DNA from 4 places in the Brucella cytisi genome. Region 4 is predicted to be linked to each of the others. Evidence: predicted binding sites of a transcription regulator. Region 4 holds the regulator's gene; each other region holds the start of a gene.

Region 1 (7,747 bases), on a different contig from region 4:
TTCTGTCCAATCCTCTCCGCAAGCGCCAGCTCGAACAGCGCATTCCAGCAGGCCGTGTTGGTCAACCGCGGGAGGTCGCGGAAGTTGTGGCATGGCTACTTTCGGACGCCTCTTCTTATGTCAATGGAGTTGTCATGAGCGTAGATGGCGGGGAAACCGCGGGACTTATGACACCGGAACCGGTTACCTGATCGTTTCCCCGTCAGTACCAGGAAACCTCGACCGCATAATTTTAAGCACAATCGCCTTTGCCGTTTCTTCTCAGGCGGGTTTGTGCTTCCACGCGCAAGATGAGCTTGAAGGTGTAATGATGGAAATTACTGGCAAGACGCAGATAATGCTGATGTTGGCTGACCCGGTGGGCCATATACGGGGATCGGCCCTCATCAACGATCATTTTGATAAGATGGGATTGGATGTGGCGATTGTTCCGCTACACGTCGCGCCGGAGGACTTGTCTGCAAGTTTGCATATGATCAGTCGCATCAAGAATGTTGTTGGTCTGGGCATTACTATTCCCCATAAGATCGCGGCGGTTTCGCTGATGGACGAACTGACCGATACGGCTCGCCGTCTAGGCGCGGTAAATTTTGTACGCCGGAACGCAGATGGAACGTTTACTGGACACAACATAGATGGCGAGGGCTTCATTTGCGGTTTGCGGAAGAATGGCTTTTTGCCGGAGGGCAAGAAGGCCATGATGGTCGGCACGGGCGGTGTCGGTCGTGCCATTGCTTTCGCCTTGGTAGAGGCAGGCGTTGCGGAGCTGCTCATCGCCAACCGCACCCATGAAAAGGCGCAGGAACTGGCAGCGGACATTGTGAAAGCCATTCCTCATGCTTCTGCGCACGCAGTGGCGGTCAATGCAAAAGATAAATTCGATGATCTCGACCTTCTCATCAATGCGACCTCTCTCGGCATGCACGCGGGCGAACCATTGCCGCTCGATCTTGCCGGATTGAGGGAGGAAACTACAGTTGCCGAAGTCATCATCCATCCGAAAATGACGCCTCTACTGGAAATTGCCTCGAAGCGGGGATGCCGGATCGTCACCGGCGACGCCATGCTTCTTCCACAACCCGAACTGGTCGCGAAGTTTGTGTGTTGTGCATAGACGTTTTAGTGCAGCATCGGGCTCATGTTTGAGCAGCGAACGTTTTGCGACCTTGACATTCCGATGTCACCTGAACTGGAAATCAGCTATAACGCTGTTGCTGCCTATCGCTCCATCAAGTTATGCGATTGCATATCGTGATATGAAATATCATTCATGTACAATAAGTTGGAACCATGTATCCAAAAAACGGCTTCGCTTTAATCCATCCAGATAAACCAGAAGCTCCGGCCCAAGCTCGACAGGTTGCAATGATGCAACGTCGGTAGGGCTTGTTTCCGATACAAGGCCAGTTTCTTGAAGGATCGCTTGACCGTTAGAAGACAGAAGAAATGTGATCGCCTGTTCCGCGATGTTTGCGTGTCTACTTCGATCCGGGATGAGCGCGGTCCAGGGTAGAGCGACAACGTAATCCTGTGGTATGATCACTGTAAAATTTCGTGCGTCATATTGCCATTTGCTCACGTCTGACAACGACACGTTATAGGCAAGATCGATGCTGCCAGCTGACAACGCTTGTAACAGTTCTTCACTCGTATCGAAAATTCGCGCTTGTGATGCGCCGAAGGCGCGGACGATACGCCAGAACAGCGGTGATCGGATCGAATCCTGAGCTGCCAGTGTGTAACTGACATTATCAATGCCAATATTGACGACCCCGACACGGCGTTGAAAACGCGGTGCGTTTTGCTCCAACAATCGTGCAAGTTCAATGCGTGTCGTTGGCAGTTCATTGTCGAGCGCGCGACGCCTGACAACGCTCACCGCTGGATCGAAACCGATGCTGAACAATTCGCTACGCCAATGAGCTTGTGGTGTTAAACCTGCATTGCGAACAATTCCATTTCTTGGTTGCGCGCCGCCTTCATTGGCGATGAGCACCGCAAGATCGGGCGTCGAAAGGATAACGAGATCGGCGGTGCTCGCTTCTTCAGCGCCAGCAAGAAGCCGCGAAGTCCATTCACCCGGTCTGATCTGCCGATAAGCAATGTTCACACCGGGCAGTTGACGCGCAAGACCAGCCTGTACGGGGGCTATGGTTTCGGGTGCGATGTCGCCGACAATCTGAAATTCGGGTTTTGAAACCGGGTCATTTTGCGCATGCGTGTTATGCCATGAAGGAACAATCAATATCAGAACGGCACAGAATTGCAGGATAATGCGTTTCATGCGCGCTGCTCCGGTGTCGTTGCGGGCAATGTCACCAGCACGCTTGTTCCACCACCTTCGCGGTCACGCAGTTTAATCTGGCCGCCCAACGCTTCCGTAACCATTTTTGCTATCGACAAACCAAGGCCGGAACCGGGCTTTGATTGATCCGCTCGGACGAAACGCTCGAAGACACGGTCTTTCATGTCGGTCGCAAGCCCTGCGCCTCTGTCATGAACACCAAGGGTGATCGTAGCTCCATTCTGGCTAAGGCTGATAGTAACAGGGCCGCGCGCATGAATAAGTGCGTTTTCGACGATATTGCGGATCATTTCTCTGAGGCTGATGGTTTCGCCATTCACATAGAGCGGCTCATCGGGCATATCAAAGCTGATGGTTTGTTGCAAATCGAAATAACTGCCTTCAGCGCGCAGTCTTCGGACTGCTTCCTGTGTAACCTGCCGCAGATCGAGCGTTTCGAGTCTCCGTGACTGAATACTGTGTAGTGTAGTCGCCTCAGATAAAAGCTGATTTGCAAGAAGACTTGCGCTTATGGAATTGGCATGGACACGGGCAAGGATTTCTTTTTGCCGGTCTGGATCAGTTTCTTCGAGCGACAGTTCGGTCAGGGCACGCAAGGCGGTAAGTGGGGTCCGCATCTGATGAGCTGCATCGGCTGTGACCAGCTTTAATCCGGCAAGCACATCGTTCAGCCGCCCCATGAAATCATTGAGCGCTGTGACAAGTGCGCTGACTTCCTTGGGAATAGGACCAGCAACCGGGTTAAGGTCGGATGAGGAGCGCTGGCGCAGATCAGACTCAACCGTCCGCAGCGGTCTGAATGCAAACCGGATTGCGAGCCAGATAAGGACCAGTGCGAGCAAAGCCACTCCAAGCGCAGGCAAGAGAGTGTTGAGGCTTAGTTGCAAGGTTAGCTGCCTCCGCGCTTCGCGCGTTTCACCCACCAGAACATCGACCCAGCCGCCGCCTCTTGCGTCGCTGTGATAGCGTGCGACTGCGGCAATTCGTATTTTTTCACCGCGATAAACACTGTCACTGAGGCGAACGCGGCTATTGTTGCCATGCGGAATTTCGAGCCCGAGAGTAGGCGAACCGGTCAGGAGGCTGCCATCGGGTGCCACGACACGATAGAAAATGCGATTGAGGCGCGAAGTGCCCAAAATGGAAAAGGCCGAGTGTGGAAGATCGACGCTGAGCGCACCATCCTGCAGAGTTATCGTGTCTGCGATCGATAGGGCCGCCGCCCCAAGAACACGGTCAAATGCTTCATCGGCTGCACGATGCGCATACCAGCGGCCAAGAAAGAAGAGCAGAACGGTGACGGCAAGCAGCGTCAATCCACTGCCCACCAAAATGCGGCGCTGGATCGAATATTCCCTGTTTGCGGCTCCTTTGACCATCAGAGTTGCGGCGCTTTAAGCCGGAGCAAATAACCCACGCCGCGTTGTGTAACAATCTCAACTTTGCTGTTCTCGAGCTTCTTCCGCACGCGTGAAACCAGCAGTTCGATAGCATTGGGTGTGCCGGTATCTTCATGGCCAAACAGTTTCAGAACCAGCATATCTTTTGGAACCGTGACATTGAAACGGGTGGCAAGCATTTCCAGAACGTCGAATTCCCGCCGCCCGAAATCCAGTGGATCGTCCCCCTGCATCACTGACCTTTGTGTCAGGTTGATCGATAATTCGCCGATCCGCAAAACTGGTTGCGCCACGCCCATATGCCGTCGTGCGACTGCTCTGATACGGGCAACAAGCTCCCTGAGATCGAAGGGTTTGACCAGATAATCATCAGCGCCAAGCTCGAGAAGATCGATCTTGTCGGCAATCTGATTGCGCGCTGTGATTACCAATACCGGGCATGACAAGGATTGTTCTCGCATACTGCGCAGGATGGCAAAACCGTCACGTCCGGGAAGGTTGATGTCGAGTACGACCAGATCAAAGGAGCCATTCACAGCCAGATCTTCCCCCTGTATGCCATCATAGACAGTCGTGACAGAGTGGCCTTCTTTTTCAAGCTTTGAAGCAATAGCAAACGCAATATCGATTGTGTCTTCTACAAGAAGGATACGCATGTGGTGTTCGACGATTCTATTCAAGGTTTTCGGGACGACAGGATTCTGACAGTTAAAATTGCTAGTATCTGAGACAATACGGGATGAGGCTGTGGCGCTTGTATCATAGCAAGTGTCCAGGGAGGAAAAAATGTTTTGGTGCGGGTTGGCATGTCGTATCGGCATGACCTTGTTTGGGCTTCAGCTGTGCATCGCTTATGCGAATGCCACTGATGCTGCTTGTGCTTATCGTGGTGCGCTGGACGAGCGCTATTGCGACGAGAACCGCGACCTTGTCGCAGATACTCCCAAAGACGCTTCCCAGTGGCGTGATCCGCAAACACTCGTATGGGCTTATTCGCCCATCGAAGACCCGGCGGTTTATGCGCGGCTCTTCAAGCCGTTCACCCAGCATCTTGAAGCCTGCCTTGGACGGCAGATCATTTATTATCCGATTCAGTCCAGTGCTGATGAAGTTGAGGCGATGCGTTCAGGACGCTTGCATTTTGCCGGATTCTCTACAGGACCGACAATTGAGGCAGTCAATCGCGCGGGTGCTGTTCCTTTTGCCGCCAAAGGCACTGGTGATCAGATGCGCGGCTATCGGCTGGTCGCGGTCGTGCGCGCGGACTCGCCCTATCAAAAGCTGGGTGATATTAAAGGACATCGCGTCGCCCATGCATCATTGTTCTCGAATTCTGGCAATGTCGCGCCACGCGCACTCTTCCCAAAAGAAGGCCTCACGCCGGGGCAAGACTATCCGCCTATCATGTCAGGCGGGCACGATAAATCGATCCTCGGCGTTGTCGCCGGTGATTACGATATGGCGGCTGTAGCCTCCGATGTGCTTGAACGCATGATCGAGCGGGGGCTTGTGAAGCGTGATGCGGTTCGTCTGATTTATCAGAGCGACCTGTTTCCAACCTCCTCATTTGCCTATGCTCACAATCTTGCGCCGTATCTCGTGGCGGAGATGAAGCGCTGCTTCTTCAACTTCACATTCACGCCTGAAATGAGAGCCGAGTTTCAGGGTGACGATCACTTTATTCCCATAGATTACGCAGCCGCGTGGTCCCTGGTGCGCGAGGTGAGCGAGAAGGCTGGCGCACCGCCTCCATAATTCGCTTCACAGCAAGCGACCAATTCGCATGGCATGTCTCTGAGTGCCAGCTCCCGCAGCAAGCCAGAACACAGTCAACTGCAACCCGATTGGGTTACGGTGGGGTCACTTCGGCTCAAAGTGGATAAAATAATGAGCTTTTACAAGCAACTAACCTACAAATACAAGGTCTATAATGCCGACCCCACGACACTGATCGGGATTATTCTGGCAATCGCTTTTGCTTATCTGATTGCAGCGCCAATCGTGCTGCTTTTGTCAGATGCAATGATTGTCCAATTTGCTGATCGGGCACGCTCGGGCCAGCAGATTGGTGAAGTGACCTTCTATTATCTCAACCGTGCGTTCTTCTCAGCGATTTCGACGGATGTGTTCTGGCGTCCGCTTTGGAACACAGCAATCATCGCACTTGGTTCGATTGCCTTTGCGCTTGTCACGGGCATTCCGCTGGCATGGCTTTTGAGCCGCACAAACTTACCGGGCAAGAAGTGGTTCTCGACAGCATTGATCGTTCCTTACATGCTGCCGTCGTGGACCTTCGCGTTGGCTTGGCTGACGCTGTTTAAAAATCGCACCACCGGTGGTCAGCCAAGCTGGATGGAAGCTTTGGGCTTCTCGCCACCTGATTGGCTTGCTTACGGCATGTTGCCAATCACACTCATTCTGGCCATGCACTATACGCCATTCGTGATCCTGCTTTTCGGCAATGCGTTGCGGCAGTTTGATTCCACGCTTGAAGATTCAGCCCGTGTCATGGGCGCAGGCAAATTGCTGATCGCGCGTCGCATCATTCTTCCATTGATGCTGCCCTCGCTTGTGTCGGCTTCAACGCTGATCTTCGCCAAATGTCTCGGTGACTTCGGTGTCGCCTATATTCTTGGCGTGCCGGTTGGCTTTGACGTGCTGGCGACGTCTCTCTTCCGCGCAATTTCGACCAGTCAGGCCGGCATGAGTGCCGTTCTTGCGGCAACCATTGTCGTGCTCGGGAGCATTTCGATCTTCCTCGATATGTATCTGCTCAAGGAAGCGCGCCGTTTCGTCACTATTGGCAACAAGGGTTCTATGAATCGTCAGACAGACCTCAGACGCTTCCGTGTGCCTGCGTTCAGCTTTGCCGCACTCATGTTCGTTGTCAGCGCGTTCATTCCGCTAATGGCGCTTCTGCTGACGACGGTTATGCGCGTGCCCGGCGTTTTCACACTTGATAATTTCACGCTGGATTTCTGGATCGGCACCGATCTTAACACCACTGCGATGAGCAATGGCATCCTCCTGACCGGGGAGTTCTGGAAAGCGACCTGGAACACGCTCTGGATCGTCGGCTCGGCTGCCTTGGGTGCGGGGCTGCTGGGTCTTCTGGTCGGTTATGTCGTGGCTCGCACGCCGGTTTCGCTTGTCGGCACGTTTCTGCGTCAGGTGACATTCCTGCCTTATCTGGTTCCGGGCATTGCATTTGCTGCAGCCTATCTCACGATGTTTGCAGTGCAGCGTGGTCCGCTTCCAGCCCTTTACGGAACGCCGATCCTGTTGGTCCTCGCGATCCTTGCCGATCAGATGCCATTCGCATCGCGTGCGGGTATCTCGGCGATGATGCAGCTTGGCAAAGCGCCTGAAGAAGCGGCCCAGATCGTGGGTGCCGGTTTCTGGCGTCGTCTGGTTTCGATTGTAGCGCCGATCCAGAAAGGCTCACTGGTTTCAGGTATTCTGTTGCCGTTTATCTCTGGCATCAAAGGCTTGAGCCTCGTTGTCGTGCTGGCTGTGCCGGGCACGGATGTTCTCACCACTTATGCATTGCGCCTCGTGGATTACAGCTACAGCCAGGCCGCAAATGCAGTCGTTCTGATGATCTGCGTCATCGCCTTTGGCGGCACGGTCATCGTTCAAAAACTCACCAACAGCAAATTGTCTGACGGATTGGGAGGCAAATAATGTCGAGCATTACAATTCGCGATGTCAGAAAGAGCTACGGCAAAGCCGCCCGCGCCGCAGTTGAAAAGCTTTCACTCGAAATTCCAAAGTCGGAGTTTCTCTGCCTGCTTGGACCTTCTGGCTGCGGCAAGACGACGACGCTGCGCATGATTGCAGGTCTTGAATACCCAACCGAAGGTCAGATCCTCGTTGATGGTCAGAAGATCGTGTCGGTCGATGACGGCATTTATGTGCCGCCAGAAAAGCGTGGCATGGGGCTGGTGTTCCAGAACTATGCCCTTTGGCCGCATATGACGGTTGAACAAAATGTCGAGTTCGGTTTGAAGCTGCATAAGGTCGCCAAGGCTGAGCGTCAGCG
Region 2 (7,747 bases), on a different contig from region 4:
GAAAGCGGAATGCCCATATAGCCGGTATTCGGATAGGCAGCGTTCAGGCCGTCAAGCGCGGTATCAGCCAGAGGCAGTTTTCCACGCAGCCGCACCAGAAAGGGCAATGCGAAAGCAATGGCGCTTGAAAGCAGAAATACTGCGATGAACCCCGGCTGCCAGAGCTCGCTGCCATGCGTATTGGCCATGATGTCGAAGAGAAGGGCGGGTAGCGCCAGATAGACGACGAAACGGTTCAGCTCCGCTATCGCATGAGGCCCGAGTATTTTCAGCTTGAAGGCACCCCAGCCGGAGAAAATCAGCGCAAAAACGGGAAGGACGACAATCAGCGTTGTGAGCATGGGGCGCATTTCATTTCAGGAAAGGAAAAGGCGCGGTTTTTTGAACCGCGCCTTGTCGAGATCAGAGCCTATCGAGAAGCTCCTGTGTCGGCCATGAATCGGCAGGCATTCCAAGGCGCATCTGCTCAGCGCGCACGGCATCGCGGGTCAGGAGACCGAACACGCCGTCGATCTTTCCGCCCATGTCGTAACCGCGAGCCTGAAGCTTGGTCTGAAGTTCCTTTAGCTGGTCCTGTGTCAGACCCGGAACTGGATTGCCTGGATCGAAGGCGGGTGCACCAGCCAGGCGGGTTGCGAAATAAGCAGCCGTTGTGGCGTAGACGATGGACTTGTTCCATTCCACGAACACGTCGAAGTTGGGATAGGATAGGAAAGCCGGTCCCTTGCGGCCCAGCGGCAGTAGAAGCGACGCGTCGCCATCATCCGGGCCGAGTGGACCGTTGAGGCCCATCACACCCTGCTCAGCCCACCAGGAATGTGGCTTGCGGTTGGTGCGGATCGCTTCTTCCCAAGGCAGATCCTTGGTCAGGCGAACTTCCTCCAGCCAAGGTTGGCCACGCTTCCAGCCGAGTTCCGAAATCATGCGGCCTGCGGTCATCATGGCATCGGGAACGCTACTCTTCAGATCGACCTTGCCATCGCCGTCGCCATCGACGCCACGTTCAAGATAATCCTTCGGCAGAAGCTGCATCATGCCGATTTCGCCAGCCCATGCGCCGGTTGTTGCTGCATCGACGACGCCCTGGTCGAATAGCTTGAGAAGGGCGATCAACTGCGGGCGGAACAGGTCTGGACGGCGGCAGTCATAGGAGAGGGTGACAAGCGCATTCAGTGTGTCGAAATCACCCTGAATGGCGCCATAGTCGGTTTCAAGACCCCAGAAAGCGGCAAGGACTGGCCCCGGAACGCCATAGGTATCTTCAACCTTCTTGAAAACGTCGGCATATTTGGCCAGATTTTCACGGCCCTTCTTCAAACGCGCTTCCGAGATGAGGCGCTTGGAAAACTCGGTGAAAGTCAGGTTGAAAACAGTCTGCTTGCGGTCACGATCAAGTACCTTTTGCTCAAGCATGGCCTTGTGCAATTCGGCGATGCCCTTTTCGCCGACACCGGCTTCCCGGGCTTCCTTGGTCAGATTGTCCATCCACTGGCCGTAATCGATCTCGCATTCCGGCTTGGGAAGATTGACGGTGTTTTCAGTTGGCGTCGCAGCAGGCGCTGGAGACGCGGCGGCCTGTGCACCCGACATGGTTGTCGATGCAAGCAAGGCGGCTGCGATAACTGAAGCAAAAAACTTCATTGGTAACTCACACTAATAGATTGGGAGCAAAAGGCTCCCTTTCGGGGATTGTTTTAGCTATTGCCCCAACAAGCCCCGGAAATGAAGCAAAACTTGGTGTGAACTGCCAAACTGCGCCGTGTTAGCGGACCTTGTTGCTTTCCAGCCACTTTTTCCACGAGTTGGCATCGCCTGCGAAGACATTGATATCGGCGTCGCCCTTAATGCCGGGAATGGAGCCGGTGCCGGTATATTGCCAGAACGTCCACGGATGCGGGCCGTACTTCTCGTCCGGATGACCGGCAACGGAGCGCAGCCAGAACGGATAGTCTGCCATCTGCCGCAAGTCGTTGTCATCGAAGAAATCGACCGTCGTGTAAACAATCGGGCGTTTGCCGTAATGCTTCTCCAGCGCCTGCAGGAAGATGCGCATTTCCTTGCGCACAACGGCTGCGTTGGGGCGCAGCTTGCAGGTCGGCGATTGCGGGTTCCACTCCATATCGAGAACGGGTGGAAGCGCGCTCGGATCACGCGGCACGTTCTGGATATACCAGCGGGCCTGTTCGATGGCCGGACGGCAGAAATAGTAGAAGTGATAGGCGCTCCGTGCGATGCCTGCCTGATGGGCGCCGTTCCAGTGTTCCTTGAAACGGTCGTCGACGCGGTCGCCGCCTTCGGTCGCCTTGATGAAGGCGAAGGAAATGCCGCTGGCGCGCACGGCGCTCCAGTCAATGTTGGTCTGATATTTGGAAACGTCTGTGCCGTGGATCGGATAGTGCCAGGGCGTTTTACCGGTCCAGTCGTGCGGGTCGCGATCACCGAAGCGTGGTGCCTTTACCGAGCCGGACGGCGGTGCGATCCGGGCCACCGAGCCGCCCGATTTCTTTACGTCGGAAAAGTCGTAATCCACCGTCGTGCAGGCGGAGAGAAGTAAAGCGCCGAGGGCGAGAATGCTGCAGCTGGCCAGACGGTTCATATAGTGGTTCCGTGTCGCGAATCAGTCTTCTAACGGTTACGCGATCCGGAGGCGGACGTCACCAGTCTGGCGGGCAAGTTTGGTGCTAATCTGTGGCAGAGGGTGGCATTGTCGAACGAACAACCGTTATCCAGGCAAAGCCGCGATAAAGAATGCGCTTCTCAACGACAGCACTGCGTTCCTGCGCAAGCTGGTCGCAAACCGCGAACAAGTCGCTGCGCGGTGTGACATGGAACCATTCCAGCCATTGGAAGAGTGCCTTTCTGAACCAGCGCGGCAGCCGGGCCTGATCGCCAAAATCGACGATATGCAATTCTCCGCCCGCATTGAGGTGCCGGATGCTTTCATGAATGACCGACTGCCATTGCGGTATCATCGATACGGCATAGGAAATGAAAATCCGGTCGAAGCCGGCTTGCCCGAACAATCGTTCTGGATCGAACTGGGCCGCATCCGCACGATCAAGCCGGACGCGATCTTCGATGCCAGCGCGCTCCGCCGCCCGGCGTGCCGTATCCAGCATTTCTGCTGAAATATCGATGCCGAAGAGTTTTGCATCGGGGTAGTTTTCTGCAGCTTTTATCAGGTTGCGGCCGGTGCCGCAGCCGATCTCCAGAACTGTGCCGTCCTTGGGTACGGACAGTCCTGCGATCATGGGGTCGCGACCCAGAAGATAGTATTTGCGGGTCGCGTCATAGAAGTGCCGCTGACGACGGTAGACCTGATCCATGAGGTTGGCATGGTCTATACCCTGAACGCTCCATGGGCTGCGCGACATGTCAGGCATCCTTCAGCGCATAAAGATGGAACCCGCCATAGATCGACGAGCGATCGCGGTCGTGCAGGGTGCGGGATTCGTCCGCTTGATAGTCCCAGTGATCCAGAATCTGCGGTGCCACCCGTCCTGGAAGCAGGCTCGGTTCGGCTGCGGTACGAAAGATGACACGGGCATTTGGTGCTGCCGTACGGGTGATTTCACTCCAGAGGGCATTGAGCTGCTCGTCATTCATCCAGTCCTGCGCATCCAGCAGGATATAGCGGTCGACGGATGCCGCAGGCTTGGCAGCGAGAAAATCGGTATAGCTTGCGTTCTGTACGGTCATGCGATCAGCGCGTGCCCGTACCGTTTCGAAGTTGGTGCGCGACAGATAGGGCGGGAGAGGCCCGGTCTTCTCATTGCCGCTATAGCCGCGCCCGAACGCCTGCCAGGCGAAATAATTGTCGGTAAGGGGGAAACCGCAAGCGAGTTTCTCAAGACGGCTGCGCAGGACAAGCGCCATGTCGCCGTTTCCTGCAGTGGCAAGGGCATCATATTGCTGTGGCGGTATGCCCAGTCCGAAAAGGGATGATTTGCGGGCTGTGGCCCAGCGCACCATGCGTTTTTCAAAGAGAGGGGCAAGCGCCGTGTCGAAGAAGCTACGCTGCTCTTCCATTGTGCGCGCCTTCAAGATGTCGCGCGGATCGATCCCGTAGAGGCGCGCCACGCGATGGCCCATGCCGATGAAGACGCCAAGCAAGCCGTGGCGATAGAGGTCGCGCCAGAAAATGGAAATACGCTGGCGGCCATTCCATTTGCGTTTTTCCCAATAGGCGCGGCTTTCGCTGTCCAGATGTGGGCGGATGAAGCGCTTGTAGGCGGCAAGATTGGTCTTGTCGTCGGCTTTCCCGTAAAATCGGTAGAATGCATCGTAGTCGGGCAGGTTTTTGACAGCCGCAAGCTTCAGCCGGTTGAACGCGACGTGTGCCTGATTGAGATCGACCGCCTCCACACGTGCCGGATCGGCGGTCAGGTAGGACATGGCATTGCATCCGCCGGACGCGATGGTGACGATGCGGTGGTCCGGCTCTATAGCCAGAGCTGCCATATCAACTTCCGGGTCTTCCCATATCTGCGGATAGACCAGCCCTTTGAACAGCCAGGCAAACAGCCTTTCAGAAAAGCCTGCCCGCGAGAGGGCGCTGTTCTGGGTCACGGCCTGTTTTAGAATTGTGTCGGCTGATGCTTGCTGTGTCATCAAAAATTCCCCTAATGCACGAATCCCGACTTTGATTTTGCCAAGTTAAACATCGTCCAATGACAGGGGCGTGACGAATTAATTGCGGGTTTTTAAACCAGATGAATGCGGCTATACGCCTGTAATACTGTCGCTTTATTACGGTCGGTAAGACTATTTGAGAGAACTTTTTCGCGCCGTTGCCGTTTTCTTGTGTGACGGTCCGAGTCGACGGGATTTCTGTGTCGATGAGTGACCGTAAAGGTGATTGGCCGGATCAACCGGTCACGCACGGAGAAAACAGAGAGAGGCGTTTGGCAATATTGCCATTTAATGCCTGAAACCAGGCCAACGAGCCTGATCTAGGAAGGAGAGCCAACGTGAAGAAGTTTCTGATTGCTTCTGTCGCCGCCGTATCGCTTCTCGGCCTTGCAGCGTGCAATGACAAGAAGGACGACACGAGCAACGCACCGGCACCATCCGCGCCGGCAGCGCCCTCGAACAATGACACGACGACGACGCCAGCCCCGGCAACTCCGGCACCGGCCACCCCGGCGCCAGGTACAGGGACAGCGCCTTCCAACTAAGGTTGGGAAGTCGTGATGCACTAGCATGCGGGTGGCGATCCGGTTTCCGGGTCGCCATTCGTGCCAATAGGTTTCAGTCAAAGGCTTTAGGCCAATGGCTTTAAGCCAATGGTTTTAGGATTGAGATGAACGTTAAAGCAACCATGTCGGGAAAAGACGGGCATTCTGCGTTTTCCGTGTTTCAACGCAGGCTCGCTTCGGTTATGGCTTTTGTCATGAACCGTAACTTCCTGTTTTTCATCTCTGCGATTGTTCTTGTTGTGCTTGCCGCTTGCGGCAAAGGGGACGACGAGACTGCTGCCACCACGAATGGCGGCGAGCAGGGCGCTGCTGCTGTATCGCAGCCTGCCAAACCGGCAGAAAGTGGAAGCACGGAGAAGGGCCCCGATCTGGTCAAGTCGCTCCGCGATAGTTCCGGTGTGGTGAGCCCGGAAGAGAAGGCAGCAGCCATTGAACGCGCACGGAACAATGCTGTCGCTGCGGCAAAATCTGTCGGTCAGACGGATCAGCAGGCACAGACGGCTGGAGAAGCAGCAGCCACGGCCGCACAGCGTTCCTTCGACGAACGCGAACCCCAGCAATAAGCGTTCGTTGCGGAACTCGGCAACAATCTAAGCCAATGTCCTGATATTCTTTCTAAATGTTTGTTTTTTAGACTTTCGCTCGCCTGGGCGGTTTTCAGTTCATTCGGAATTCTATAGAAAAGTCCCATGTCGATTTGGGTTCGCATTGGTGAGTTTGTCACTTACGTGGCGTCGAATGCCATTACTGGCGTTATCGAAGCCGTGCGCACCGTTTTCGAAGGTGACGCCGATACACGGCGCCGGGTGGCCTTCTCCATTGCGATGATCGCGCTTTCAGCCAAAATGGCCAAGGCCGACGGGGTCGTCACACAGGACGAAATCCGCGCCTTTCAGGACATATTCGCTGTGCCGAAGGAAGAGACGGCGCATGTCGCGCGGCTCTATGATCTCGCCAAGCAGGATGTCGCTGGCTATGAATCCTACGCGCGTCAGCTCGCCGGATTGTGCAGTGAAGGACAACCCGATTGCCATCTGCTTGAGGATATCCTCGATGGTCTTTTTCATATAGCCACCGCTGACGGCTATGTGCATGAAAAAGAGATGGCCTTCCTTGCAGGCGTTGCTGATATTTTCGGCTATGATGAAGTCGCTTTCGATCGTATCGCGATCCGGCATGTCCAGCGCGGTGCTGACGATCCTTATGCCATTCTGGGGCTGGAGCGCGGCGTTTCTTTCGAGATGGCCCGCAAGCGCTATCGTTCGCTGGTCAAGGAACATCATCCGGACCGGCTGGTGGCAGAGGGCTTGCCGCTTGAATTCATAACCATTGCCAACAGGCGTCTGGCAGCGATAAACGCTGCTTGGGCAAGCATTGAGAAGAATCTGGAGGCTGCATGAGCAGCGTGCGCGAAATCGAGAGCGAGTTGTTGCAGGAGCTGGCGCTTGACCGGCCCGATTTTGCCGGTGCAACGCTTGATCCGTCACCCAATTTCGGTCCGCGTCGCGACGGCAAGATGCCTGCCTTTCTCATTCTCCATTATACCGGTCTGGCGACTGCCGAAGAGGCCGTGCAGGTTCTTAAATCGCCAGATATGGAAGTTTCTGCGCATTACCTTGTCCATGAAGACGGGCGGATCGTGCAGATGGTTTCGGAAAAGGCCCGTGCCTGGCATGCGGGCAAGAGCTTCTGGAAGGGCGAAACGGACATCAATTCCGCTTCCATCGGCATCGAGATCGTCAATCCGGGTAATCTCGAAGACTATCCGCCGTTCAAGGATGCGCAGATCGAGGCGGTCATCCGCCTCTGTCGCGATATATGCGAGCGTTATGCCATCAAGCCGGAAAATGTTCTGGCCCATTCGGATGTTGCACCTTCGCGCAAGACAGACCCGGGCCATAACTTCCCCTGGAAGCGGCTCCACGAGGCGGGTATCGGCCACTATTTCGAGCCGACGTCGATCCGCGGCGGGCGGTTTCTGGCACGTGGCGAAAACGGCCAGCCGGTCGAGGCGTTGCAATCCATGCTGGCACTTTATGGCTACGAAATCGCCATCACTGGTGTCTTCGATGAAGGCACCGAGACTGTGATTAAGGCCTTTCAGCGACATTTTCGGACACAAAATGTGGACGGGGTGGCCGATGTATCTACTATAGATACCCTCTACAGGCTAATTTTTTCCCTGCAGAATGTTACCGCCTGACGAGATGCGGGCGGTTAATCTTTCTATCCAGCATTGATTCGTATTTCTGTAATGATTTCATAAAAATAGATCGACCCAGCCCGGTTGCAGAAGGGTTGTGACGAAGGTTTACGCCGCGTTTGCGTGAATCGCGAATGTTACAACCTGTAAGACTATTTTACTTTTACAACCAATCTTCGGCTGCATTTGCCCGGCACTTCATCGCTCAATCCCAGCGGACAAGGGCCTGGCAACCCATATCGGGCGGGATCAAAAAACAGGACTGTTTTTACCCAAGACAGACAGTCTGAGAAAAGAAACGTTCCAAGACGGTAGGTTATGAAAATTAAATTTGTTGTTGTTTGCG
Region 3 (7,747 bases), on a different contig from region 4:
CGGCAATGGCCGCCCTGGTGTCTTCGGCAGTTGCCCGCGCATAGGTCCCAACGACATCTTTGGTGTCCGAAGGATTGATGTTGGCGATCCCGTCGCCGCCGACCCATTCGCCCGCGATCAGATTTTGATGGACTGTCATGAACTCTCCCTGTGCGCCGCACGGCTCTGATATATCTCAGGACGACCCTTCACCCATGAGCGGCAGAATTGCAAGGCCGGAGCCGTCCTGTAACGGAAAAAGTGAAAATATCCGTTCAGCAAAGGGCGGAAAGCTGGATCAGCACTCCTTAAAACGAGGCTTGCAAATTTGTCACAGTCAAATGGTTGGATAGAAAATTCGTCATTTTGCGCCTTGGCAAAAATTTTTGCTCATTTATTGTGCATCCATCTGCAACACTGGCAAGAGGTATGAGATGCGTGTCTATTACCCATTCCCCATGGTGCCCAGTGTTTGCGCGGGCGCTTCCAAGCTTTAAGTCTTTGGCCCGCATTGCAGGCTGAGGCCTGAACGCCCTCCCTAAAAGGGCCGATTCCAAAACTTCCAAATTTGCCGCAGCCCTCACCGGCTGCTTGTTTTGTCTTCTTTAAAGGAACCAGAGTCCGTTTAAACACGGCCTGGTATTATAGATATGACTCGGTTTCGCATAGATTTCCGGGGACCTGCTTTCCGCAATGTCCTCGGCTACACTTTCGGCCATTGGCGAAGTCAGCCCTTGCGGCTGACGCTGATGATAATCGGCATGCTGCTTGCAACAGCCGCAGATGTTCTGACACCGCTCTATTCCGGTCGGTTGGTCGACGCATTGTCGCTTGGCGGCGACAGTGGATGGGATGCCGCCATTCATGCCCTGATCATCCTGCTTGCGCTGGGTGCGCTGGCGTTGATTACGCGTCAGCTGACCTTCTATGTCATCACGGACTTCACCTTGAAGATCATGAGCGACATGGCAGCAAGTTCGTTCCGTAAGCTGCAGCGGTTTTCGACAGACTGGCACGCCAACGCCTTTGCCGGATCGACCGTGCGCAAGGTCTCGCGTGCCATGTGGGCACTCGACCTGCTCAACGATACGCTGATCGTGGCACTGTTGCCGTCAATCCTGATGCTGGTTGGTTCGGTGGTACTTCTATCGTGGTACTGGCCGCTGATGGGGTTGCTGGTTGCAATCGGTTCGGTGCTGTTCATCGTCTGCACGATCGTGATTTCGCTTGGCTTTGTTGCGCCTGCGGCAACGCTTGCCAATAGCTGGGACACGCGAATGGGCGGCGCTTTGGCCGATGCCATTTCGTGCAACGCCGTTGTCAAAGCATTTGGCGCGGAAAGCCGTGAAGATGCGCGTCTTGCAAAGGTCGTTTCCAAGTGGCGCGGTCGCACACGCCGCACATGGCTGATCGGTACGCTGAATGGCTTCATTCAGGGTGCGAACCTGCTGGTGATGCGCGGCGTGGTCATCGCCTTTGCGCTCTATCTGTGGAGCCAGGGCAAGGCAACGGCGGGTGATATCACCTTCGTCCTGACAGCCTTCTTCATGTTGCAAGGCTATCTGCGCGACGTAGGAATGCATATCCGCAACCTGCAGCGTTCGGTCAACGACATGGAGGAGCTGGTCGACATCGAGGCACAGCCTTACGGCATTGCCGACAAGCCAGGTGCACCGGCGATCAAGATTGGAAATGGCGAGATCACCTTCGATCATGTCACTTTCCACTATGGCAACCACGAAGCAGCCCTCTATCGCGACTTTTCAGTCAAGATCGAGGCTGGCGAACGGGTTGGCCTGGTTGGCCATTCTGGCTCGGGCAAGACGACATTCGTCAAGCTGATCCAGCGTCTCTACGATGTCAGCGGCGGCGCCATCAAGATTGACGGACAGAACATTGCCGAAGTCACACAGGCATCGCTGCGTTCGCAGATCGCCATCGTGCAGCAGGAGCCAATCCTGTTTCACCGGACGCTGGCCGAGAACATCGCCTATGCCCGCCCCGGCGCGACACAGGCGGAGATTGAAGAGGCTGCACGCCTCGCAAGCGCGCATGACTTCATCAGCCGCCTGCCGAAAGGCTATGCAACGCTTGTCGGTGAACGGGGTGTGAAGCTTTCGGGCGGCGAGCGTCAGCGTGTGGCGATTGCCCGTGCGTTTCTGGCAGATGCACCAGTCCTTATTCTGGATGAGGCCACATCGAGCCTCGATTCAGAATCGGAAGTGCTGATCCAGCAGGCAATGGAACGGCTGATGGTTGGTCGTACGACGCTTGTCATTGCGCACCGGCTTTCGACGGTTCGTGCTCTTGACCGGTTGCTGGTTTTCGACAAGGGCAAGATCCTTGAAGAAGGCGATCATGATGCGCTTATCCGCAAGCCGGGTGGCATCTATCGCCGCCTGTTCGAGCGGCAGGCGCTGGAACTGACCAAGGGACTGGAAGACGTCTTTTCGTAATCCAATCCGCTATAATGCCATGGACAGGGCCGGATTAGTTCCAGCCCTGTTTTCATTTTAGAGCATTCCCTGTTCTGATTGAATCATTAGAAATGCTCTATCTGTTTGTTTTCACGTATGTCTTTATCCCGAAACGGTTCCCACTTTCGAGAGACATGCTCCATTCATCATCCATTCAGATCACGGTGCGTATCACTCGCGGCCCAAGCGTGCCTTGACATTTCCATGACAGAAATGTGACAGGCTTTTTGTAGAAGAGCGGGAGTTAGTGAGTAAAACATGCCGGGTGTGATGGAAAATACCGCTGCGCGTCGCTGGAGCGATGCCGCGATTTTCGGGCCTGCCCGTATTGCCTGGCCGCTGCGCCTCGCCGCAATTGCGCTCGCTTCCATTGTACTTTCAACGCTGCTGGTTTTCGCTGTCGAATGGATCGTGCGCGGCTCGTTCACCGACACGATGCAGTTTTTCCGCACACCGCATAAGCCTGCATGGACGACCGTTGCGCTCTTCGTCGTGGTCCTGACAGCAAGCGACGCTATTTTCGGACGCATTCACTATGGCTTCTTTGTTGTCGGCCCGCTGGCACTGATTGCGGCCACAACTGCACGCGAAAAGAGCCTTTACCTCGGTGACCCGCTTTATCCGAGCGATTTTCTCTATGCCCGTCAGATCGTCGATCTTCTGCCGCTTCTGGTGCGTGATCGCCCGTGGAGTGCGGTCGGCATAGCCCTGCTTCTCGTTGCTTCGGCAGCGGTGATGATCACCGTGACGCTGTTCTGGTGGCGGCGCTTTGATCCGATCCCATGGAAGGGTCGGATGCTGCGTATTGCCTTCGCGCTGCCCTTGCTCGCCTGGTTCGCAGTGATTTCCGACTATGCCAGTTTTTCGCTGGCGCGCGACCGTCTGCGCATCCTGCCGATCATGTGGGACCAGAAGGAAAACTACGCCCATAACGGCTTTACCATGGCCTTCATCCTGAATGTGCCAATGGCTACCGTCTTCGCTCCGGAAGGCTATTCTTCTGAAGCAATTGCCGCCATTGAACCGCCGGCGCAGTTGATCCCTGCTGCATTCGATACCAGCAAGCCTGACGTCATTATGGTGATGAGCGAATCCTTCTGGGATCCGACCCGCCTTCCGGGCGTGGCTTTCAGCGCCGACCCGATTCCCACAGTCCGGGTGGAACAATCCGGCCATGTCTTCTCGCCAGAATTCGGTGGCATGACTGCCAATGTCGAGTTCGAGGCTCTGACCGGTTTTTCCAAAGCCTTCCTGCCCTCCGGCAGTATCCCTTATCAGCAATATATCCGTCGCCCGCTTCCCTCGCTTGCAAGCTTTTTCAAGGATCAGGGTTATGCGACGCGCGCCATCCACCCCTATCGCCAATGGTTCTGGAACCGCGGCCCCGTCTATGAAAGCATGGGCTTTGACAAGTTCATGTCAGAAGAAAACATGCCACCGCTGGAAAAGCGCGGCTCATTGGCCTCCGACGCTGCTTTGACCGATGAAATCATCCGCGAAGCAGATTCCATGGATGCGCCATTCTTCTTCTTTGCCGTCTCACTTCAAGGACATGGCCCCTACGAAGCCAATCGTTACCCGGATTCCAAACTTGAGGTGCAGACTGACGCCAGCGAGCACACGCGCCAGTCGATCCGTTCCTATTCGCAAGGCGCCATGGATGCCGATGCGAGCCTTGCACGGTTGATGGACTGGGCGTCGAAGCGCGACCGCGAAACCATTCTCGTCTTCTTCGGTGACCATCTGCCACCACTCGGCCCCGTCTATGTCGAGACCGGGTTCATGGCAAACCGGGTCGCGAGCCGCACAGCGCCTGCCGCCGATATGATGCTGCAACACGAAACACCGCTTGTTCTCTGGTCGAATAAGCGTGGCGCCGAGCGGGGAACCGGTACGATCAGCCCTGCCTTCCTACCGCTGCACATTCTGGATATGGCAGGGATGCAGCATCCCTATTACACAGGCTTCCTGCGTCAGTTGCATGAGCGCTACCAGGTCGTTGACAATCATGCAGTTTTCGACCGCTCGGAGAAAGTCGAGGAAGGCTGGCAACAGAGGCCGCCATTTCCTCCTCTCCTGCGTGACTATCAGATGCTGCAATATGACATGATCTTCGGCAGCAATTTCGCCCGCGAGCGGTTCTTCCCCTCGCGTCCAGCACAGAGCTAGACAGGCCTATACCGGCGCTTTTCCCGATGACTGGCGGATGATGAGTTTATACTCAATCCGCCGGGAGGCCGACAGGTGACCGGTTTCGATCTGGTTGAGAAGCATGTCCGCCGCATCGCGGGTCATCTCGAAAATCGGCTGGCGGACGGTGGTGATCTGCGGCGAAACCATGCTGGCGATCGCGCTGTCATCGAAGCCAACCACCGTTAGCTGATCAGGTATCGCAATGTTGCGGTCATAGGCGACCTGCATGACGGCGGCGGCCATATCGTCGTTTGACGCAAACACAGCGGTTGGTGGTTCCTCAAGCGAAAGCAGCTTCTTTCCGGCGGCGAGACCGCTCGCAAAACTGAAGCCACCCTGCACCTCATAATCGGGATTGCGCTTGATCCCCGCCTCTTCCAGTGCACGGCGATAGCCTGCGAGGCGCAACTCTGCCGAGCGATGGGTTGGATCGCCAATCACGATCGCAATCCGGCGATGGCCGAGTTTCAGAAGATACTCCATCAGATCGACGCCAGCCGCTTCGTCATCGATCGTGACACTGTCGGTCGGGTGAACATTCGCGTCGCCTGCGACACGGGCAAATGGCATTGCGGAAGCCGTCAGTTCGGCCAGAATTTCAGGATCGTCCGACATGGGGGGCGTCACGATGATGCCGTCGAGACCGGAAGCGTGGGCTGTTTCGATCAGCGCACCACGGATGTCTTCACGATTTTCGACGGGGAAGATCAGCAGCCGGTATCGCGTGTCGCGCAGCCGCTCCAGTGCGCCCATCTGCAGTTCGGTGACATAGCTGGCGCTGGGGTTCTCGAAGAAAAGTCCGATCAAGTGAGAACGCCGTTCAACAAGGTTGCGTGCTGCAGCATTGGGACGGTAACGGAGCTCACTCCCCGCCTGCCTGACTTTTTCGCGAATGGCTTCGCGCACATTCGGTTCGTCATTGTAGACGCGTGAAACTGTCTTGATCGACACACCGGCAAGGCGTGCCACATCATGAATGGTTGCTCGTTTTCCTGCTGCGGCCATGTTGGATCGTCTCCCTCCCTCTCCGATCTAACTAACCGCTTCGCCACAAAACGAAAAGAGAAATCAGGGAACCGAACAGACCCGCGAACGCGTCAGAAACCGAACTTCGCGCCCATTGTCGAGGGAGAACATGCCTCCGCGTCCCGGAACGACATCGATGATGAGTTCGGTATGCTTCCAGACCTCATATTGCGGGCCGCTGATATAGACCGGAGCGTCACCGATTTCGCCCAGTTTTACATCCGTATCGCCGACAATAAATTCTCCTTGCGGATAGCACATCGGTGATGACCCGTCGCAACAACCACCTGACTGATGAAACATGATCGGTCCATATTCGGCCTGCAATTCACGGATGAGATCGAGCGCTGCCGCCGTGGCGCTAACCTGACCCTTGCCGTCGCCGGAAGCTACCTCAACCATATCCTCCTCCATGATACGAAAGGGCGGAAATTCACCGCCCTCTCCTATACTAGCCCAACCTGCCTATTGAGTCAGGTCCACGACTACGCGACCTTCAATATTGCCTTGGCGCATATCATCGAAGATGGAATTGATATCTTCGAGCTTTTCGGTTCGGATAGTAGCGCGCACCTTGCCATCACCGGCGAAATCCAGTGACTCCTGCAGATCAAGCCGCGTACCAACAATCGAACCGCGGACTGTGACGCCATTCAATACCATGTTGAATATAGAGAGCGGGAAGTCACCGGGTGGCAGACCATTCAGCGATACAGTGCCGCCCCGCGATACCATGCCCAAGGCCTGTTCGAATGCGATCGGCGAAACAGCCGTAACCAGCACGCCTTGCGCACCGCCATCAGTTTCTTTTTTGATATAGGCCGCCGGATCATTATGCGTCTTGGCATTGACGGTCACCGTCGCGCCAAGCTTCCGCGCGAGATCAAGCTTTCTGTCGTCGATGTCGACAGCGGCAACGTTAAGCCCCATTGCCTTGGCATATTGCACCGCCATATGGCCGAGACCACCGACACCGGAGATCACAACCCAGTCACCGGGCTTGGTGTCGGTTACCTTGAGGCCCTTGTAAACCGTTACGCCAGCACAGAGAACCGGCGCGATTTCGTTGAAATCGATATTCTTCGGCAGATGGCCGACAAAATTCGGATCGGCAACGACATATTCGGCAAAGCCACCATTGACCGAATAGCCTGTATTAAGCTGCTCTTCGCAGAGCGTTTCCCATCCACCCAGGCAATGACGACAGTGGCCACATGCGGTATAAAGCCATGGAACGCCGACGCGGTCGCCTTCCTTCACATGTTTGACACCGCTACCCACAGCCGAAACATAACCGACGCCTTCATGCCCCGGAATGAATGGCGGATTGGGTTTCACCGGCCAATCGCCTTCGGCTGCATGCAGATCGGTATGGCAAACGCCGGATGCATGGATGGCAACCTGTATCTGTCCCGGACCGGGCTCGGGTATAGGTACTTCGTCGATTGTCAGTGGCTTTCCGAATGCGCGCACCACAGCGGCTTTCATTGTCTTTGCCATGAAGTTTCTCCTTCGTTGTCGAACTGAGCTGGCTTCCTGGGGGAGGGAAGAAATGAATGTCGAAAACTGAATGCTTTCCGGAGGCACTAGAAGAAGGTCGCCCGGGCGTTTCCGCCCAGGCCCCCTTGGGAGGGTATTGGAAGCCGTTATGCTCGACGCAATACTGGCATGAAGAACGGCTCCGCCCCTTGATTGAGCGCAATGCGAAGATGTTTTCTCCACATTGCAGTTCCGGGGTCAGCTTCGGCTAGAGCGGCTTCGTTTAAAACGGAGTCTTTGAAACCGCTCTAGCCCTTTGTTTTATGCATGTCTTGATCCCAAAACCGGTTCCCACTTTTGGGAGACATGCTCTAGTGGTCTGATTCCGACATTTGCATCCCTCGGATATGAGTGCCGAGCAAATGTCGGAATCAAAAAGACCACTAGTAACCTTATGAATCTAGTGGATTTTTCGAATTTGACGTTTGAAACGAGATCTATATCGGACGGGTATCAAACGTCAAATTCAATCCACTAGAAGAAACCCAGCTTCTTCGGGCTGTAGCTCACCAGCATGTTCTTGGTGTTCTGAT
Region 4 (7,747 bases):
ACATCGCCCTTGTGGCCATGCTGTTCGCTGTTCCAGTCGGCTTGTTTTCGGCCATCTACATGGCAGAATATGCGTCGCCCCGAGTGCGCACGATCGTCAAGCCGGTCCTTGAGCTTCTGGCCGGTATTCCCAGCATCGTCTACGGTTTCTTCGCCCTTGTGACAGTCGGACCTTTCCTGCGCGATCTCTCGATTGCCATTGCAGGCGGTCAGGGCTTCATCATGGCGCAGAGCGTTCTGACCGCTGGTCTCGTCATGGGTGTGATGCTGATCCCCTTCGTGTCCTCGCTCTCCGATGACATTATCACAGCCGTGCCGCGGACATTGCGCGACGGTTCGCTTGGTCTTGGCGCAACCCGCTCCGAAACCGTCAAACGTGTTGTCCTTCCTGCCGCTTTGCCCGGAATTGTCGGCGCGCTTCTGATGACCGCATCCCGTGCCATCGGCGAAACCATGATCGTGGTTCTTGCCGCCGGTGTTGCGGCACGCATCAATATCAATCCTTTCGAAGCGATGACCACCATCACGGTGAAAATCGTCAACCAGCTCACCGGCGACCTTGAGTTCAACTCGCCGCAAACGCTGGTGGCCTTTGCACTCGGCATCACGCTTTTCGTCCTGACGCTGATCATGAACATCTTTGCGCTGCATATCGTGCGCAAGTACCGGGAGCAGTACGAATAATGACCGATACGACCTTCAACGCCAGCGGCGCCACGGCACAGCCGACGCGCCGCGATATCGGACTGAAACGCCGCTACGCTGCCGAACGTCGCTTCCGCTATTACGGTATTGCTGCGATCGCCATCGGCGTGTTCTTTCTGTGCGCACTTCTCTTCTCGGTGTTTTCCAAGGGCTATACAGCCTTCTGGCAGACGACGCTTTATCTGCCGGTCAAGCTTGAAGAGAAGGTGATTGACCCGGGCAACAAGCGCGCGACCGATCCGAATGTGCTGATCACGGCCAATTATCCGCTGCTGGTGCGCAATGCATTGGCCGAAAAACTGGGTGTTGCAGCGACAGACCGTCCGGCAATGCGTGATTTGGGCCGCTTCTATTCCGACGGCGTGCGCATTCAGCTGCGCAAGCTGGTGATGGACAATCCATCGCTCATCGGCACGACGCAGACTGTTCCGGTTCTGGCCGGCGCCGATATCGATTCCGCCTTCAAGGGGCAGATCGACCTTTCCGTGCCGGAGACGAGCCGCAAGGTTTCTGACCGTCAGGTGGGCTGGATGAAGATGCTTTCGGAAGAAGGCGTCATGAAGGAGGCCTTCAATACAGGTCTCTTCACTTTCGGTGCCTCCAGCCGTCCGGAAACCTCCGGTCTTGGTGTCGCACTGGTCGGCTCTCTCTACATGATGTTGATCGTTCTCGGCCTGTCGCTGCCTATCGGCGTCGCCGCTTCAATCTATCTGGAAGAGTTCGCCAAGAAGAACCGTTTCACCGACATGATCGAGGTGAACATCAACAATCTGGCAGCGGTTCCGTCCATCGTGTTCGGTCTGCTCGGGCTTGCTGTCTTCATCAATTTCTTCGGCCTGCCGCGTTCCGCGTCACTGGTCGGTGGTCTGGTGCTGACGCTGATGACGCTTCCCACCATCATTATCGCGACCCGCGCCGCCCTTCGCGCGGTGCCGCCGTCGATCCGCGCTGCGGCCCTCGGTCTTGGTGCATCGAAAACACAGATGGTGTTCCACCACGTCCTGCCGCTTGCCGCACCCGGCATCCTGACGGGAACGATCATCGGCCTTGCCCATGCGCTTGGTGAAACCGCGCCGCTTCTTCTCATCGGCATGGTGGCTTTCGTCGCCGACGTGCCGTCCACGCCAATGGATCCAGCGACGGCATTGCCTGTACAAATCTACATGTGGGCGAATGAAGCAGAACGCGCCTTTGTGGAACGCACGTCAGGCGCTATCATCGTCCTGCTTCTGTTCCTTGCCGTGATGAATATTGCAGCAATCATTCTGCGCCGCCGCTTCGAGCGCCGCTGGTAAACGGGAGTCGAAAGCTATGAACCTGATGACTGAACGATCTCTCGAGAAAGCCGTAGGAGAAAAGATGAACGCCAACGCCAATTCCATAAAGATGCGCGGCGACAAGGTTTGCGTATTTTATGGTGAGAAGCAGGCGCTGTTCGACGTCGATCTGGAAATCCAGGAAAAGATGGTCACGGCGCTGATCGGCCCTTCGGGTTGCGGCAAGTCTACCTTCCTGCGTTCGCTTAACCGCATGAACGATACGATCGAAGGCTGCAAGGTCGGTGGCAAGATCACGCTCGACAATGAAGACATCTACGATCCGAAGATCGATGTCGTCGAACTGCGCGCCCGCGTCGGCATGGTGTTCCAGAAGCCGAATCCGTTTCCGAAGTCGATTTATGAAAATGTCGCCTACGGCCCACGTATTCACGGTCTCGCCCGCACCAAGGCCGATCTTGAAGAAATCGTCGTGACGAGCTTGCAGAAGGCGAGCTTGTTCGAGGAAGTGAAGGATCGTCTGCACGATGCGGGCACCGGTCTTTCGGGTGGCCAGCAGCAACGTCTTTGCATCGCACGCGCGATTGCGGTGAGCCCGGAAGTCATTCTCATGGACGAACCGTGCTCGGCGCTCGACCCGATTGCGACCGCGAAGGTGGAAGAGCTGATCGATGAACTGCGCCAGAACTATACGATCGTGATCGTCACGCACTCCATGCAGCAGGCCGCGCGTGTTTCGCAGCGCACCGCCATGTTCCACCTCGGCAATCTGGTCGAAGTGGGTGACACGGAAACCATGTTCACCGCGCCGACCGAAAAGCGCACGCAGGACTACATTACCGGACGCTTCGGCTGATCCGCAACTGCGCTTCAACAGATAGACAGTGCGGCTTCCCCGCAATTTATATTACGAGGTCTACTATGCCGTCTCAGCATACCGTTCGCTCCTACGACGAGGAATTGAAGTTTCTCTCCCATAAGATCGCCGAAATGGGCGGACATGCGGAACGTATGGTCGAGCAGTCGGTCGCCGCTATCGTCAATGCGGACAATGCGCTCGCACAGCGCGTCATCTCCGACGATCTCATTCTCGATGCCAGCGAGCGCGAGATTGACGACAAGGCTGTGATGATTATCGCCAAGCGTCAGCCCATGGCTGTGGACCTGCGCGAAATCATTGGCTCGATCCGCATCTCTGCCGATCTGGAACGCGTGGGCGATCTGGGCAAGAACATTGCCAAGCGCGTTGCCGCCGTTTCGGAATCGCGCCAGCCGGTAAAGCTTTATCGTGGGCTCGAAACACTCGCTGAGCTGGCGCTGACCCAGCTCAAGGATGTTCTCGACGCCTATGCGTCGCGCTCGGTGCAGCAGATCAATGTCGTTCGCGACCGCGACGACGAGATTGATGCCATGTACACGTCACTGTTCCGCGAGCTGTTGACCTACATGATGGAAGACCCGCGCAATATTTCCGCCTGCACGCATCTTCTGTTCTGCGCAAAGAATATCGAGCGTATCGGCGATCACGCGACCAATATTGCGGAGACCGTCTACTACATCGTGACCGGCCTGCAAATGCCGGCCGAACGACCCAAGGAAGACCTGAGCCACGGTATTGTCGTGGATGAGGCGCGTAAACCCTGAACTGCAGCCGACCGGACCACACGGTCCGGCGGTTGAGAATGAGTGAATAGCGCGGCGGCACGCGGTCGATTGGGGGATTGTATCTACCGCCCGCCGAATTTGGATAGGGAAATACTGGATGTCACAGGCACCCAAAATCGCTGTGGTAGAAGACGAAGAGGCGCTGAGCGTTCTTCTTCGCTATAATCTTGAGGCAGAGGGCTACCAGGTCGATACAATGCTGCGCGGCGACGAAGCCGAGATCGCCTTGCGCGAGAACGTACCGGATCTGCTCATTCTGGACTGGATGTTGCCGGGCGTATCGGGCATCGAGCTCTGCCGTCGCCTGCGCCAATGGCCGGAAACCGAACGCCTGCCCATCATCATGCTGACGGCACGTGGCGAGGAAAGCGAACGTGTTCGGGGCCTGAGCGTCGGCGCGGACGACTATGTCGTGAAGCCATTTTCGACGCCGGAATTGCTAGCGCGCGTCAAGGCGATGTTGCGCCGGTCGAATCCGAGCATTCTTTCGCATGTGCTGAAAGTGGGCGACCTGGTTCTCGACCGTCAACAGCATCGTGTCTATCGCAAGGAAAAGGAAGTTCGTCTCGGACCAACGGAATTCCGCCTGCTCGAATATTTCATGATGTCGCCCGGTCGTGTCTTCTCACGTAGCCAGCTTCTGGATGGCGTTTGGGGACCGGACATCTATGTCGACGACCGCACGGTGGACGTCCATGTCGGACGGCTGCGCAAGGCGATCAATGTCGGTCGTGCGCTCGATCCGATCCGTACCGTTCGGGGTGCGGGTTATTCTTTCGGGTGACCGCTGCGGTCATTTCGGCGTCAGGAACTGAACTTGTCCGACCCGCCACGGTATCCGTGGCGGGTCGTTTTTGTTTAAGACCCCGCTTTGCAAGGTGCGGATCGTGCTCGCCCGATTCGCATTGCAACAACCCGAAACGGGTCTCAAAAGCACAATCTCACGCGATGTTACAAATCTGTTGTCAAAGTTGACAAAGAGCAATGGAACCGGCCTGGAAGCAGAAATTCTACAGAAGATTTGAAACGCCACAAATGTGTATGCAAAAAAAGTACAAGAAAAAGTGAATTAAGGCAGCGATATGGCGTGTATTGCGAGACTTTGAATCTCGTGAAATCAATATCTTACCTGAATTGCTAATTCTCGTTAAGGAATTATTAATATATTTAAAGGGCTTGTAGGCACATTCGCAATCTCGATTCGGAATTGTTTTAGGACTTTTCAGCGGTCTCCAGCATTGTTGGGATTTGACCTGTTGCCTTTTTTTGGCCTAAAAATTCCAAAACCTTGAATTCGATTGAGCGACTGTAGGACGTGAGATTTTGATCTTCGTCCTCTTTGACTTGCACCGCAGTCAGACGTTCGCGCGCATCATTCCAGATGTGTTCGCCTGAATGGATGACTGGATCAGTTAAGGGTCCTAATATGAGACTGAGCCATTGACGCGCGCCGCGAAGTGGAAATTGCCCGCTCTTATCGGGCTGGTGATTGCGCCTTTCGTGGTGACCGGTTGCACGACAACCGGAACCTCGGGAAAAGCCAATTCGGAAAAGACGGCGGCAAGCCACGTCAAATCCGTCAATGGCGTGAAGACCTACACCTACACCGCACGGGACAAGAATTGCCTTGAACGTGCGATGTTCTTCGAATCCAATCGTTCGAGTTCCGACGGTCTTCTGGCTGTTGGTACGGTGGTCATGAACCGTCTCGCGTCGGGACGTTATCCGGATACGATTTGCGGTGTCGTCGGTCAGAAGAACCAGTTTGCGCCCGGTGTGCTTACCCGCCAGATGAATTCCAAGGCGCTGCCTGATGTTCAGGCCGCTGCCGACGCGGTTCTGAAGGGTGAGCGTCATCCGAAGCTCAAGAACGCCATGTTCTTCCACACGGCGGGTCTGAAGTTCCCTTACAACAATATGCATTACGTGCTCGTAGCCGGTGGAAATTCCTTCTACGAGAAGCGCAATCGCGACGGTTCGCTGCAAAATCCGGTTCCGCAGGAGCCATACAATCTGGCTATGGCCTATTCGCCGCAATCACCTTCCGTTCCACAGGATCCGTCTTATGATGTGACCCTGCCACAAACCGGCCCAGTTCCGGGAACGGAACCGACCGTTCAGGTGGCACTCGCGGAAGCGGTAAAGGCTCAAAGTGTGGACCAGAACACTGGTGCCGGTCCGCAGGCCCGTGGCGAACGACTGGCACGCCATCGCGGTGTGGCTGCACCTCAGCAGGAACAGCATATGCAGGTGGCCTCCTACCAGCCGCAATTCGATACGACAGCCCCGCAGCCGACATCGCTTGGCTATGCTCCGGCAAGCCAGAAGCAGGCTGACGCCATTGGCGCGCTACTTCTGTCCCAGGACCGTCCAGAAGCACCGCTATAAGAGGCGATTTTACAATCAGATAATCTGCAACGCCGGTCTAGTTCTACCTGACCGGCGTTTTGATTTTCTGGCTGATTGTCGTCGCTTTTCGGCGAAAGTTTCAGCGATAGATCGGGCGATAGATCACCATCGGAGTGTCGTAGAAATCAACCTGATTCTGCCAGGCACGCCGGTCAGCTCTGCGATCGAGATCCAGTCGCATGAGACAGTTGGCGAAAGCGTCAGTCTTGGCCTTGAAGCCATAGCTGCGGCAGGTCTGTTCGTCGGCCGCACGACGCTGTTCAGGTGTCATGGTCACGCAGCCCGCCAGAAGGCCGCTAACGCCCAGAAAGATAAGCACTTTCTTATTCATTACTGTCTGCTTTCTCCTGCAACTGACCGCAGAATTACTATACTGCAAAGGCAGGAAAAAAGGTGGTGAAATTATGCCGTCTGATAAACTGTCGGTGATTCCATATCCAAAAAGGTCTTCCACCCATGGCTCATGAACAGCTGAACCCAGTCATCGATCCGGTGAAACTCGAACGTCTCGCGGAAGTCGCCGTTCGCGTTGGTCTGCAATTGCGCGAGGGGCAGGATCTCGTCATTACCGCACCGGTCGTGGCCTTGCCGCTGGTTCGCCTTATCGCCAAGCATGCTTACAAGGCTGGGGCCGGACTGGTAACGCCATTCTTCGCGGATGACGAAATGGCACTTGCGCGTTACGAGAACGCATCCGACGCAAGTTTCGATCGTGCGGCGAGCTGGCTCTATGAGGGAATGGCGAAGGCCTATTCGGATGGCGCTGCCCGTTTGGCTATTGCTGCCGACAATCCGATGCTCCTCTCCAGCCAGGATCCGGCCAAGGTTTCACGCGCCAACCGGGCCAACTCGAAGGCTTATCAGCCGGCTCTCGAAAAGATTGCCGGTTTCGACATCAACTGGAACATTGTCTCCTATCCCAATCCGGCATGGGCGAAGCTTATGTTTCCGAACGAACCGGCGGACATCGCGACCCGCAAGCTAGCCGATGCGATCTTCGCGGCTTCGCGTGTCGATGTCGACGATCCGGTCGGCGCATGGGCGGCACACAATGCAGCGCTTCGCACCCGCACCCGCTTCCTGAACGGCAAGGCTTATAGCGCCCTGCATTTCAAAGGTCCGAACACCGATCTGACGGTCGGACTTGCCGACGGTCATGAATGGCACGGCGGGGCGTCTACGGCGAAGAATGGGATTACCTGCAATCCGAACATTCCGACGGAAGAAGTGTTCACCACACCTCATGCACTACGGGTCGAGGGCTATGTGACGAGCACCAAGCCTCTGTCGCATCAGGGCACATTGATCGAGGATATCGCGGTTCGCTTTGAAGGTGGACGAATTGTCGAGGCGAAGGCAAGCCGTGGTGAAGAAGTGCTCAACAAGGTGCTGGATACGGATGAAGGTGCCCGTCATCTGGGTGAGGTGGCACTGGTGCCGCATTCCTCGCCGATCTCGCAGAGTGGGCTTTTGTTCTACAACACGTTGTTCGATGAAAATGCCGCAAGCCACATCGCGCTTGGCCAGTGCTATTCCAAGTGCTTTATCGACGGCGCAAAACTGACGCCGGAACAGATCAAGGCGCAGGGTGGCAATTCGAGTCTCATCCATATCGACTGGATGATTGGCTCCGGCCAGATCGACGTCGATGGCATCAATACGGATGGAACCCGAGAGCCAGTGATGCGCAGC

The links. The regulator PhoB, encoded in region 4, activates phosphate uptake and scavenging genes when phosphate is short. The targets are predictions, from matches to a motif close to TGTCATNNANCTGTCAT.
Region 1: a site for PhoB is predicted at 4,396-4,412, ahead of phnD (phosphate/phosphite/phosphonate ABC transporter substrate-binding protein). Genes of this name have one in related genera too.
Region 2: a site for PhoB is predicted at 4,671-4,687, ahead of AAE521_RS11815 (BtaA family protein). Genes of this name have one in related genera too.
Region 3: a site for PhoB is predicted at 2,661-2,677, ahead of AAE521_RS16605 (LTA synthase family protein). Genes of this name have one in related genera too.

The regions. Positions count from the first base shown of each region.
Region 1 covers NZ_JBCAUP010000012.1:12,812-20,558, reverse strand. Annotated here, with positions in the region: gene AAE521_RS12895 (SDR family NAD(P)-dependent oxidoreductase) at 1-191, shown strand, start outside; gene AAE521_RS12890 (shikimate dehydrogenase family protein) at 308-1,114, shown strand; gene AAE521_RS12885 (ABC transporter substrate-binding protein) at 1,265-2,284, opposite strand; gene AAE521_RS12880 (sensor histidine kinase) at 2,281-3,684, opposite strand; gene AAE521_RS12875 (response regulator transcription factor) at 3,684-4,361, opposite strand; gene phnD (phosphate/phosphite/phosphonate ABC transporter substrate-binding protein) at 4,492-5,460, shown strand; gene AAE521_RS12865 (ABC transporter permease) at 5,593-7,389, shown strand; gene AAE521_RS12860 (ABC transporter ATP-binding protein) at 7,389-7,747, shown strand, end outside.
Region 2 covers NZ_JBCAUP010000011.1:22,918-30,664, forward strand. Annotated here, with positions in the region: gene AAE521_RS11795 (AEC family transporter) at 1-341, opposite strand, end outside; gene AAE521_RS11800 (lytic murein transglycosylase) at 403-1,641, opposite strand; gene AAE521_RS11805 (glycoside hydrolase family 25 protein) at 1,763-2,596, opposite strand; gene AAE521_RS11810 (class I SAM-dependent methyltransferase) at 2,682-3,374, opposite strand; gene AAE521_RS11815 (BtaA family protein) at 3,376-4,611, opposite strand; gene AAE521_RS11820 (hypothetical protein) at 4,971-5,177, shown strand; partial or broken gene AAE521_RS11825 (hypothetical protein) at 5,343-5,761, shown strand; gene AAE521_RS11830 (J domain-containing protein) at 5,888-6,598, shown strand; gene AAE521_RS11835 (N-acetylmuramoyl-L-alanine amidase) at 6,595-7,401, shown strand; gene AAE521_RS11840 (lytic transglycosylase domain-containing protein) at 7,720-7,747, shown strand, end outside.
Region 3 covers NZ_JBCAUP010000016.1:122,403-130,149, reverse strand. Annotated here, with positions in the region: partial or broken gene AAE521_RS16615 (aldehyde dehydrogenase family protein) at 1-139, opposite strand, end outside; gene AAE521_RS16610 (ABC transporter ATP-binding protein) at 630-2,435, shown strand; gene AAE521_RS16605 (LTA synthase family protein) at 2,715-4,625, shown strand; gene AAE521_RS16600 (LacI family DNA-binding transcriptional regulator) at 4,632-5,654, opposite strand; gene AAE521_RS16595 (DUF779 domain-containing protein) at 5,718-6,077, opposite strand; gene adhP (alcohol dehydrogenase AdhP) at 6,141-7,175, opposite strand; gene adh (aldehyde dehydrogenase) at 7,689-7,747, opposite strand, start outside.
Region 4 covers NZ_JBCAUP010000013.1:157,393-165,139, reverse strand. Annotated here, with positions in the region: gene pstC (phosphate ABC transporter permease subunit PstC) at 1-683, shown strand, start outside; gene pstA (phosphate ABC transporter permease PstA) at 683-1,999, shown strand; gene pstB (phosphate ABC transporter ATP-binding protein PstB) at 2,064-2,837, shown strand; gene phoU (phosphate signaling complex protein PhoU) at 2,903-3,625, shown strand; gene phoB (phosphate regulon transcriptional regulator PhoB) at 3,744-4,430, shown strand; gene AAE521_RS14620 (cell wall hydrolase) at 5,087-6,034, shown strand; gene AAE521_RS14615 (hypothetical protein) at 6,135-6,386, opposite strand; gene AAE521_RS14610 (aminopeptidase) at 6,512-7,747, shown strand, end outside.